DNA from 4 places in the Caulobacter sp. GW821-FHT05F04 genome. Region 1 is predicted to be linked to each of the others. Evidence: predicted binding sites of a transcription regulator. Region 1 holds the regulator's gene; each other region holds the start of a gene.
The links. The regulator LexA, encoded in region 1, represses DNA repair genes until DNA is damaged. The targets are predictions, from matches to a motif close to ATGTTCNCNANNTGTTCT.
Positions count from the first base shown of each region.

Region 2: AC07R7_RS04150 (DUF72 domain-containing protein) is a predicted target of LexA. The motif match lies at 972-989, and genes of this name have one in related genera.
Region 3: ssb (single-stranded DNA-binding protein) is a predicted target of LexA. The motif match lies at 1,014-1,031, and genes of this name have one in related genera.
Region 4: uvrA (excinuclease ABC subunit UvrA) is a predicted target of LexA. The motif match lies at 1,315-1,332, and genes of this name have one in related genera.

Region 1 is NZ_JBWKSF010000005.1:322,451-324,648, forward strand. Features, by position in the region: gene AC07R7_RS15810 (class I SAM-dependent methyltransferase) at 13-804, shown strand; gene lexA (transcriptional repressor LexA) at 976-1,680, shown strand; gene AC07R7_RS15820 (isocitrate lyase/PEP mutase family protein) at 1,753-2,198, opposite strand, start outside.
Region 2 is NZ_JBWKSF010000001.1:879,894-882,091, forward strand. Features, by position in the region: gene AC07R7_RS04140 (L-serine ammonia-lyase) at 1-638, shown strand, start outside; gene AC07R7_RS04145 (hypothetical protein) at 655-828, shown strand; gene AC07R7_RS04150 (DUF72 domain-containing protein) at 996-1,745, shown strand; gene AC07R7_RS04155 (DUF1295 domain-containing protein) at 1,881-2,198, opposite strand, start outside.
Region 3 is NZ_JBWKSF010000005.1:83,841-86,038, reverse strand. Features, by position in the region: gene AC07R7_RS14650 (hypothetical protein) at 1-267, opposite strand, end outside; gene ssb (single-stranded DNA-binding protein) at 439-930, opposite strand; gene AC07R7_RS14640 (hypothetical protein) at 1,084-1,476, opposite strand; gene AC07R7_RS14635 (hypothetical protein) at 1,497-2,186, opposite strand.
Region 4 is NZ_JBWKSF010000003.1:38,011-40,208, forward strand. Features, by position in the region: gene uvrA (excinuclease ABC subunit UvrA) at 1-1,237, opposite strand, end outside; gene AC07R7_RS08775 (hypothetical protein) at 1,490-2,116, shown strand.

The DNA of each region.
Region 1 (2,198 bases):
GAAAGGAATCGGATGCGGGCCCTTCTCTCCAAGCTGCGGCGCGCCCTCTCGCCAACGCCAACACCGCCGCCGTCCGACGCCGTGGCCGCCCCACAGGGGCTATGGCACCTCGTCGGCGCGGCCGACGCCGACTTCATCCGCGTGGGCCAGCAGTTCAAGGAACTGTTCGTCGCCGCCGGCCTGCAGCCGCATCACGCCATCCTCGATGTCGGCTGCGGCATCGGCCGCGCCGCCGCCCCGCTGGTCGACTATCTGGATGAGTCGGGCCGCTATGCCGGCTTCGACGTGATGGCCGAGGCCATCGACTGGTGCAAAGCCAACATCGCCGTCGGCGACCCGCGCTTCGAATTCACCCACGCCGACATGCATAGCGACCGGTACAATCCGGGCGGCTCGCAGCCGGCCAGCGCCTTCGTCTTTCCCTATCCTGACGCCAGCTTCGACTATGTCTGGCTGGGTTCGGTGTTCACCCACCTGCTGGCCGCCGACCAGGCCCAGTTCGCGCGCGAGATCGCCCGGGTGCTCAAGCCCGGCGGGACCAGCATAGTCTCCTGGTATCTGATCGACGAGGAGGCGCGCGCCAACACGGGCGGCGGCGAGATCGCCTTCGACTTCGTCCATGCCCTGGACGGTTGCTGGACCGCGACGCCGGACCTGCCGGAGGCGGTGATCGGCTATGACCTGGAGCCGATCCTGGCGCAGTACGAGGCTCTCAACCTCGACGTCCTGAACCAGGCCCTCGGCGTCTGGCGCCGTCAGCCGATGCAGGACCAGGACATCATCATCGCCCGCAAGCGCCCCTGAAAGCTTTCGTTAAGCTTTTGATTCTGGTCGCCTTTTCGACAGCATCAGGCTCTAGCCCTTGAATTTCCTGGACTTTTGGCCTGCGGCAACGCTCGACTTGACTTTGAGGCGGAACGCCTAGAGAACATTCGCGAGGTTTGCGGTTTGTTCCGCGTTCCAGCCGAGGTCGACATGCTCACCCGCAAGCAGCACGAACTGCTGATGTTCATCCACGAGCGGATCAAGGAGACCGGCGTCTCCCCGTCCTTCGACGAGATGAAGGAGGCCCTGGACCTGGCGTCCAAGTCGGGCATCCACCGGCTCATCACGGCCCTGGAAGAACGCGGCTTCATTCGCCGTCTCGCTCACCGGGCCCGCGCGCTGGAAGTGGTGAAGCTGCCGCAGCAGGCCACGACGGCCGCCCCGCCCAAGGGGCGAGGCGCCTTCCGGCCGCAGGTGTTCGAAGGCGGCGGCGCGCCGTCGTCGGCCTCCGTATCCGCCGCGCCGGCCAATGACAGCCGCGAACTGCCGATCCTGGGCAAGATCGCCGCCGGCACGCCGATCGACGCCATCCAGCACGAGCGCGAACGTCTGCCGGTGCCCGAATCCATGTTGGGCAATGGCGAGCACTATGTTCTCGAGGTGCAAGGCGACTCGATGATCGAGGCCGGCATCCTCGACGGCGACTACGTGATCATCAAGAAAGGCGACACCGCCACCTCGGGCGAGATCGTCGTCGCCCTGGTCGGCGAGGAAGCCACCCTCAAGCGCCTGCGCAAGAAGGGCGGCTCGATCGCCCTGGAGGCCGCCAACCCCAAGTACGAGACCCGCATCTTCGGTCCCGACCAGGTCGAGGTGCAGGGCAAGCTGGTGGGGCTGATCCGCCGGTATCACTAGGCGCTTCGGAGCGCTTGAAATTCGGCCCCGATCTTCATCCGAGGATCGGGGTCCTTTCGTATCGGGTGACGCTTACAGCCGCCCCTCCTCCGCCAGCCGCTTGGCGACGGCGTCGAACCCGGCCCAGGCCGCCGCGGCCAGCGCCCCGCCCGTGCTGACCCGGCGCACGCCCAGCGCGCCGAGGCTCTCGACGGACATCTCAGGCCCCCAGAACAGCACATTGACCGGCTTGGGCGCCACGGCCTGGACGATCGCCCGGATCTCTTCCGGATCGGTCACCGCAGGCGCGTAGAGACAGTCGGCCCCCGCCTCCGCGTAGGCCTTGAGCCGCTCCAGGGTTGGAGCGAGGTCGCGGTTTCCGCGCAGATAGCCTTCGGTGCGGCCGACCAGGATCACGTCCTGGCCCGAGGCGTCGATCGCCGCGCGGGCCGCCTTCAGACGTTCGACGGCGACCGGCAGGTCGTAGAGCGCCGAGCCCGACCAGTCCTCGATCGACAGGCCCGCGACGCCGGCCTCGA
Region 2 (2,198 bases), on a different contig from region 1:
TCCTGGGCCGGATGGAGCGCCAGATGAGCGACCCGCTGGCGGCCATGGACTTCGTCAACCTGTGGGCCATGGCGGTCAACGAGGAGAACGCCGCCGGCGGCCGCGTGGTCACCGCCCCGACCAATGGCGCGGCGGGCCTGATCCCGGCCGTGCTGCGGTTCTTCGTCCGCTTCCACAAGGGGACGCCCGAGCAGATCCGCGTGTTCCTGCTGACCGCCGCGGCGATCGGCGCGCTCTACAAGCGCAACGCCTCGATCAGCGGGGCCGAGGTCGGCTGCCAGGGCGAGGTGGGCGTGGCCTGCTCGATGGCCGCCGCTGGCCTGGCGGCGGCGCTGGGCGGGACCAACGCCCAGGTCGAGAACGCCGCCGAAATCGGCATGGAGCACAACCTTGGCCTGACCTGCGACCCGATCGGCGGCCTGGTGCAGATCCCCTGCATCGAGCGCAACGCCATGGGCGCCATCAAGGCCATCGACGCCGCCAGGCTGGCCCTGCTCGGCGATGGCCAGCACTCGGTCAGCCTCGACAAGGTGATCGCCACGATGAAGCGCACCGGCGAGGACATGAACGAGATCTACAAGGAAACCTCGATGGGCGGTCTGGCCGTGGGCCTGTCGGTCAACCGGGTGGAGTGCTGAGGTGAGGCGGCGGCGCTTGATCTGGTACGTCGCGGCCCTAGTTCTCGCCGGCGCTATCGCCGCCGCGCCGCATATTCAGGAATGGCTGACCGTCGACGCCTGCTTGGACGGCGGCGGCGCCTGGATCAAGGAAACGAGCCGATGTTCGCACGACCCCGCCGAGGTCGTGCGCCATAAATCCTCCCCCTAGCGGGGGAGGTGGTCGCGCAGCGACCGGAGGGGGAAGTCCTGCCACGCCGGCCACGTCCCTCTCCGTCGGCTGCGCCGACACCTCTCCCACGGGGAGAGGATTTTCAGCCTCGACGCACCGCCAAACCTCGCCTAATTTCCGAGAGAACATCAAGGGAACATTCTCGCATGGGCAAGATCCGAACCGGTATCGGCGGCTGGACGTTCGAGCCCTGGCGCGGGACCTTCTATCCCGACGATCTCAAGCAGAAGGACGAGCTGAAATACGCCTCGTCGAAGCTGACCAGCATCGAGATCAACGGCACCTACTATTCGACCTTCAAGCCCAACAGCTGGCAGAAGTGGCGCGACGAGACGCCGGACGACTTCGTGTTCGCGGTCAAGGCCAGCCGCTTCTGCACCAACCGCAAGGTGCTGTCCGAAAACAACGATTCCCTCGAAAAATTCCTGTCCCAGGGGCTTGAGGAACTGGGTCCGAAACTGGGTCCCATCAACTGGCAGTTCATGGCGACCAAGAAGTTCGACGCGACGGATTTCGAGGGTTTCCTGAAATTGCTGCCAAAGGATCGGAAGGGCGTTCCACTCCGCCACGCCCTGGAGGTTCGCAGCCCGACCTTCGCCTGCCAGGAATTCTACGACCTGGCCGCCAAGTATGGCGCGGCCATCGTCTACGCCGTCGACGACGAGGAGCCGACCTGGCCCTGCATCGACCAGCCGACGGCGGATTTCACCTATGCGCGGCTGATGTCCAGCAAGCCGGACGAGCCGACCGGGATGAGCTCGGAGGAGCTGGACGGGGTGGTGAGGCAGGCGCGGGCATGGGCCCAACGCGGGGATGTGTTCGCCTACTTCATCGCGGGGGCCAAGGTGCGCAATCCGGCGGCCGCGATGGCGCTGATCGAGAAGCTGGGGGCCTGAAAGCTCCTTCGCACCCAAAGCTTGTCATCCCGGCCGAAGCGAAGCGCAGAGCTGGGACCCAGGGGGTGACGAAACGCGCCGCGCGCCGCCCCTGGGTCCCGGACAGCCTCTACGAGGCTTCAGGGATAACACGGTTTATTGAGCTTGGCCGATCTTCTTCGGAAACCACGGCACGAAGCCGCTGGTCCGCGCCACGTAGTCCTCATAGCCCGGCTTGGACTTGCGCATCTTGCCCTCGGTGGTCGGCACGCCGCTCCAGCGGGTCAGCAGCACGGTGATCAGGATCGGCCCCGGCAGGCTCCAGGCGCCCAAGCCGGTTTCAGCGGCGATCAGATAGAGCCCCCACCACACGCAGGCGTCGCCGAAATAGTTCGGGTGGCGGGTGTAGCGCCATAGCCCCCGGTCCATGACCTTGCCGGCGTTGGCCGGGTCGGCCTTGAAGCGGGTCAACTG
Region 3 (2,198 bases), 240 kb from region 1:
GACATCGCCCGCCACCTGGCGCAGCCGCGAGCGTACGTAGCCGTTCACATCCTTGGCGGCGCCGGCCACGACCGGACAAAGCTCCGGCCCACGCCGACTAACCCTGCCGTCCGACAGCCGGGTCGCCGCGCGGACATAGTTCATGGTTCGGGCGCGGTTGGCGGCCTTGACCACCAGGGGATCGGAGACCAGCGGCGGAACATCCTGCGCCGACGCCGACATCGGAACCATCGCGGCCAGGACCACGCCGGCAAACCAGGATCGCATCGCGCATCCCCCTTAGACGCGGAAAGGGAAACACAACCTCTGACTGAGGGCAAGCGTATTGCGCAGCTGAAACGTAAGCGGCGGACGACCGCTTCCGGATCGCCCGCCGCTCGCCCCCGTGGAAGCGGCCGTCGACGGCGCCAACGGCCGCCGCCGGCCTTCCACTGTCCTCTAGAACGGGATTTCGTCGTCCAGGTCGGCCGAGAAGCTCTCGCGCGGGCCACTGGGTTGGCTGCGCTGGCCGCCGCCCGAATAGCCGCCGCCATACTCGTCACCGCCGCCGCCGCCAGACGAGGCGCCGGCGCTGTCGCCGCGACCGCCCAGCATGGTCAGTTCGCCGCGGAACTTCTGCAGCACGATCTCGGTCGAGTACTTTTCGGCGCCAGTGTTGTCGGTCCACTTGCGGGTCTGGATCGCGCCCTCGATGTAGACCGTCGAGCCCTTGCGCAGGTACTGCTCGGCGACCTTCACCAGGTTGTCGTTGAAGATCACGACGCGGTGCCACTCGGTCTTTTCCTTGCGCTCGCCGCTGGTGCGGTCGCGCCAGGTCTCGGAGGTGGCGATGCGGAGATTGGCGACGCGGTCGCCCGAACCGAGGCTGCGGATCTCGGGATCGGCCCCGAGGTTGCCCACCAGAATGACCTTGTTGACGCTGCCAGCCATCGCTCGCCCTTGTTCACGCCCGGCGACCCTCGCGCCGGAATCTGAGGCGAGACGTTAACGAGAGCTTACGGCGCGCGCAAGTTTTGTTCTTGTAACGTTCTTGTGGACGGGAAAGACGGCTGTGGACGGACCGCCCCACTCCCTCCTCCAGGGTTACTGGCGGCGGATCGCGCCCGGTACGGCCAGGCGGCCGTCGCCGGTGCGGACCAGCGACATGAAGCGCGGACCTTCATAGGTCTGGCCGACGTAGATGCCTTCCTTTTCGAGGAAGATGAACGAGCCTTGGTAGGCGCCGACCATGCCCGCGCTGTTGGACTGACCCATGCGCACGAAACGCATGCGCACGCCTTCCAGGGTGGCGGCGCACTCTTCCATCTGCGGCACGTTCCGGGCCACCGGATTATAGCGCAGCGTGCCGTCCTTGTTGGTCGCCACCTGGAAGCAGACGCCCGTCTCGAACGGCGCCTTGGTCTGCTTCTCGCAACCCGCGAGCGCGAGACTGGAAACGGCCAGAACGGCGGCGACGGCGAGGACGGTCTTGCTCATGGATTACACCTATAAACCTATCAGCCGTTCGGGATAGAGCAGTTCGGGCCCTGGTCGAACGCGGTGTGGAAGCTGCGGTTGTCCGACGAGATCTCGACTCGGCCCGGCACCAGGCGCAGCGTTTCCTCGCCCCAGCGGCCGTAGGTGGCGCCGCCAGTCTTCTCGCAGCGGCCGCCGAACAGCTGCTGGGCGCAAGCGTTCAGGGTGATCTCGCCGGGCAGGCGCCGCCATTCGTTGCCGGCGTAGCGCCAGCAGGCGCCGAGCGGTGTGTTGGCCGCGGTATTGGCCGACGAGGCCGGCGTCGTCGCGGGCGTCGTCGGGGTCGCGGCGGGCGCGGAGACGGTCGGGGTCGGCGGCAGCGGGGTCAGGACCGTGCCGGCCTGATCGGCGGCGGCCAGGGCGCCCGTCTCATCGACGCCGACATCCAGGGCGCCGGTGGCCACGCCGTTCTTCTTGGCGCATTCGGCCAGGGTGATCTCGCCGACGAAGGCTCCGCCCACGAAACAGCGCAGCGGACGCGCGGGATCCAGCTTGCTGTCGTCGTCACGTCCCGTCTCGACGATCAGACCGCCCCGCGAGGCCGGCGGAGCCTCGTCCGGTTTCTTGTCGTGCCCCGACATCAGGGCCACGGCGATGCCCAGGCCCGCCAGCAGCGCGAGCGCGCCACCGCCAGCGAAGATGAGGGTTCGGCGATCTTTCAGAAAGTCCATGACCCCTGGCTA
Region 4 (2,198 bases), on a different contig from region 1:
GGGTGTCGGACTGATAGCGGCCCAGCTCCTCGCGCACCCAGCTGCTGTCCGTCTCACGCCAGCGGCGTTCCAGGTTCGGCAGCACGCCTTCGAAGGGCTTCTCGACCTCATACTTGCGGGCGTTGTCGTCGTAAATGAACTTGATCTTGGTCCCCTTGGACCCGTTCAGCACCACGTCACGCGCGTCGGGCGACAGCTTGTACCAGGCGTCATCCATCGAGAAGCCGTAGTGGCGCGCCAGGGCCTGCAGGGTCTGGGTGTAGAGCGGCGAGGGGCCCTTGGCCCACGGGGCTACGGCGCCCTTGTGCAGGCTCTTGTCCTTGTCGGGGATCACCAGGTCGGCGTCGAAGGCCAACTTGGCGCCCAGGCCGTCGCAGACCGGGCAGGCGCCGGCCGGATTGTTGAACGAGAACAGGCGCGGCGCGATCTCGGCGATCGTGAAGCCGCTGACCGGACAGGCGAAGCGTTCCGAGAACAGGATGCGCCGCGGCTCCTTCTCGCCGTCCTCGATATTGGCGAACTCGGCAACCGCGAGACCATCGGCGAGCCGGAGCGCCTGCTCGATGGAGTCGGCCAGGCGCTGCTCCATGTCGGGCTTGGTCACCACGCGGTCCACGACCACGTCGATGTCGTGCTTGAACTTCTTGTCGAGGACCGGGGCGTCCTCGATCGGATAGTATTCGCCGTCGATCTTCAGCCGCTGGAAGCCGGCCTTCTGCCACTCGGCGATCTCCTTTCGGTACTCGCCCTTGCGGTCGCGAACGACCGGGGCCAGCAGGTAGAGACGCGTGCCTTCGGGCAGGGCGGTGATCTTGTCGACCATCTGGCTGATGGTCTGGCTCTCGATCGGCAGGCCGGTGGCGGGCGAGTACGGCACCCCGACCCGCGCCCACAGCAGGCGCATGTAGTCGTGGATCTCGGTCACCGTGCCGACGGTCGAGCGCGGGTTGCGGCTGGTGGTCTTCTGCTCGATCGAGATCGCGGGCGACAGGCCCTCGATCAGATCGACATCGGGCTTGCTCATCAGCTCAAGGAACTGACGGGCGTAGGCCGACAGGCTTTCCACATAGCGACGTTGGCCCTCGGCATAGATCGTGTCGAAGGCCAGGGACGACTTGCCCGAGCCCGACAGGCCGGTCAGCACGACCAGCTCGCCACGCGGGATATCGACGCTGACGTTCTTCAGATTGTGCTCACGGGCGCCGCGAACGCGGATGAAGTTCAGTTGCTCAGCCATGTTTTCCGGAACGTTGGGCCGCGACATTGGTCGCGGCGCAGCGGCTATATGTAGGGCTCGACGCGCGAATTAACACAAGAACAACATGCGAACAAATGTCGCGCACGCGCCGCGGCGCTGCTGCTGACAGCGGATGTCAGCAGGGCGACTCTTCGATGGGCGCTGATTGAACACGCCACCGCCTCGAAAACGGCGCCAGCGGCGCGCGTGCTGCCACTCAGCTTAACCAGAGGTGGCGGCCAGGGGGCGGAAATGTTGCGGGGAGGGCGACGCTGGATCGCCGTGTCGGGCGGCGTCCTGATCAATAGCCTGATCCTGGCCGCCCTGGTGCTGGTCGAGGACACGGCGCCGGTCGTTGAGGAGCCGACGGTGATCGTCGTGGACCTGGAGCGGTTCGATCGGCGGAGGCCGCGATCCCTACCGCTGAGCGGGCGGGCGGCCTCCCGGAGCGCTGCTCCGGCAAAAGAGACGCCGTCGGCCGCGCCGGACGGGGCGACGGGGCGACTCACCGGACCGCGCGCCACGGGCTCCCCCGCGATCGAGCCCGCCTGGACGGTCGATCCGAAGGCCGTCGAGCAATGGCGGCTGACCGAGGGCAATCCGGACTATGGCTGGGGCCGCTACCACCGGGCGTGCAGGGGGCTCAGCAACGAGCACATGACCCCGGAGGAGAATGAGCGCTGCTATGGCGGTGTTCCCAAGCCGCCCGGCACGTTCATCGGCCCGACCGACGGGCGCGAGGCCTGGCAAAGGGAACCGAAGTTCGAGAACAAGCAGACACGCCGCCAAGAACGCTGTCGCGCCTATCGCACCATCCGCACTCAGCCCGGCGCGGATCCCCCGCCTATGCCGTCGATGCGCGAGGGCGGCTGCTTCTGAGCGGCGCCGTTGGGATTCCCTCAACCCTGTTTGGAAGCGGGTTCTTCAGTCCACGCATGATTAAAAGCGCAGGTTCGGGCCG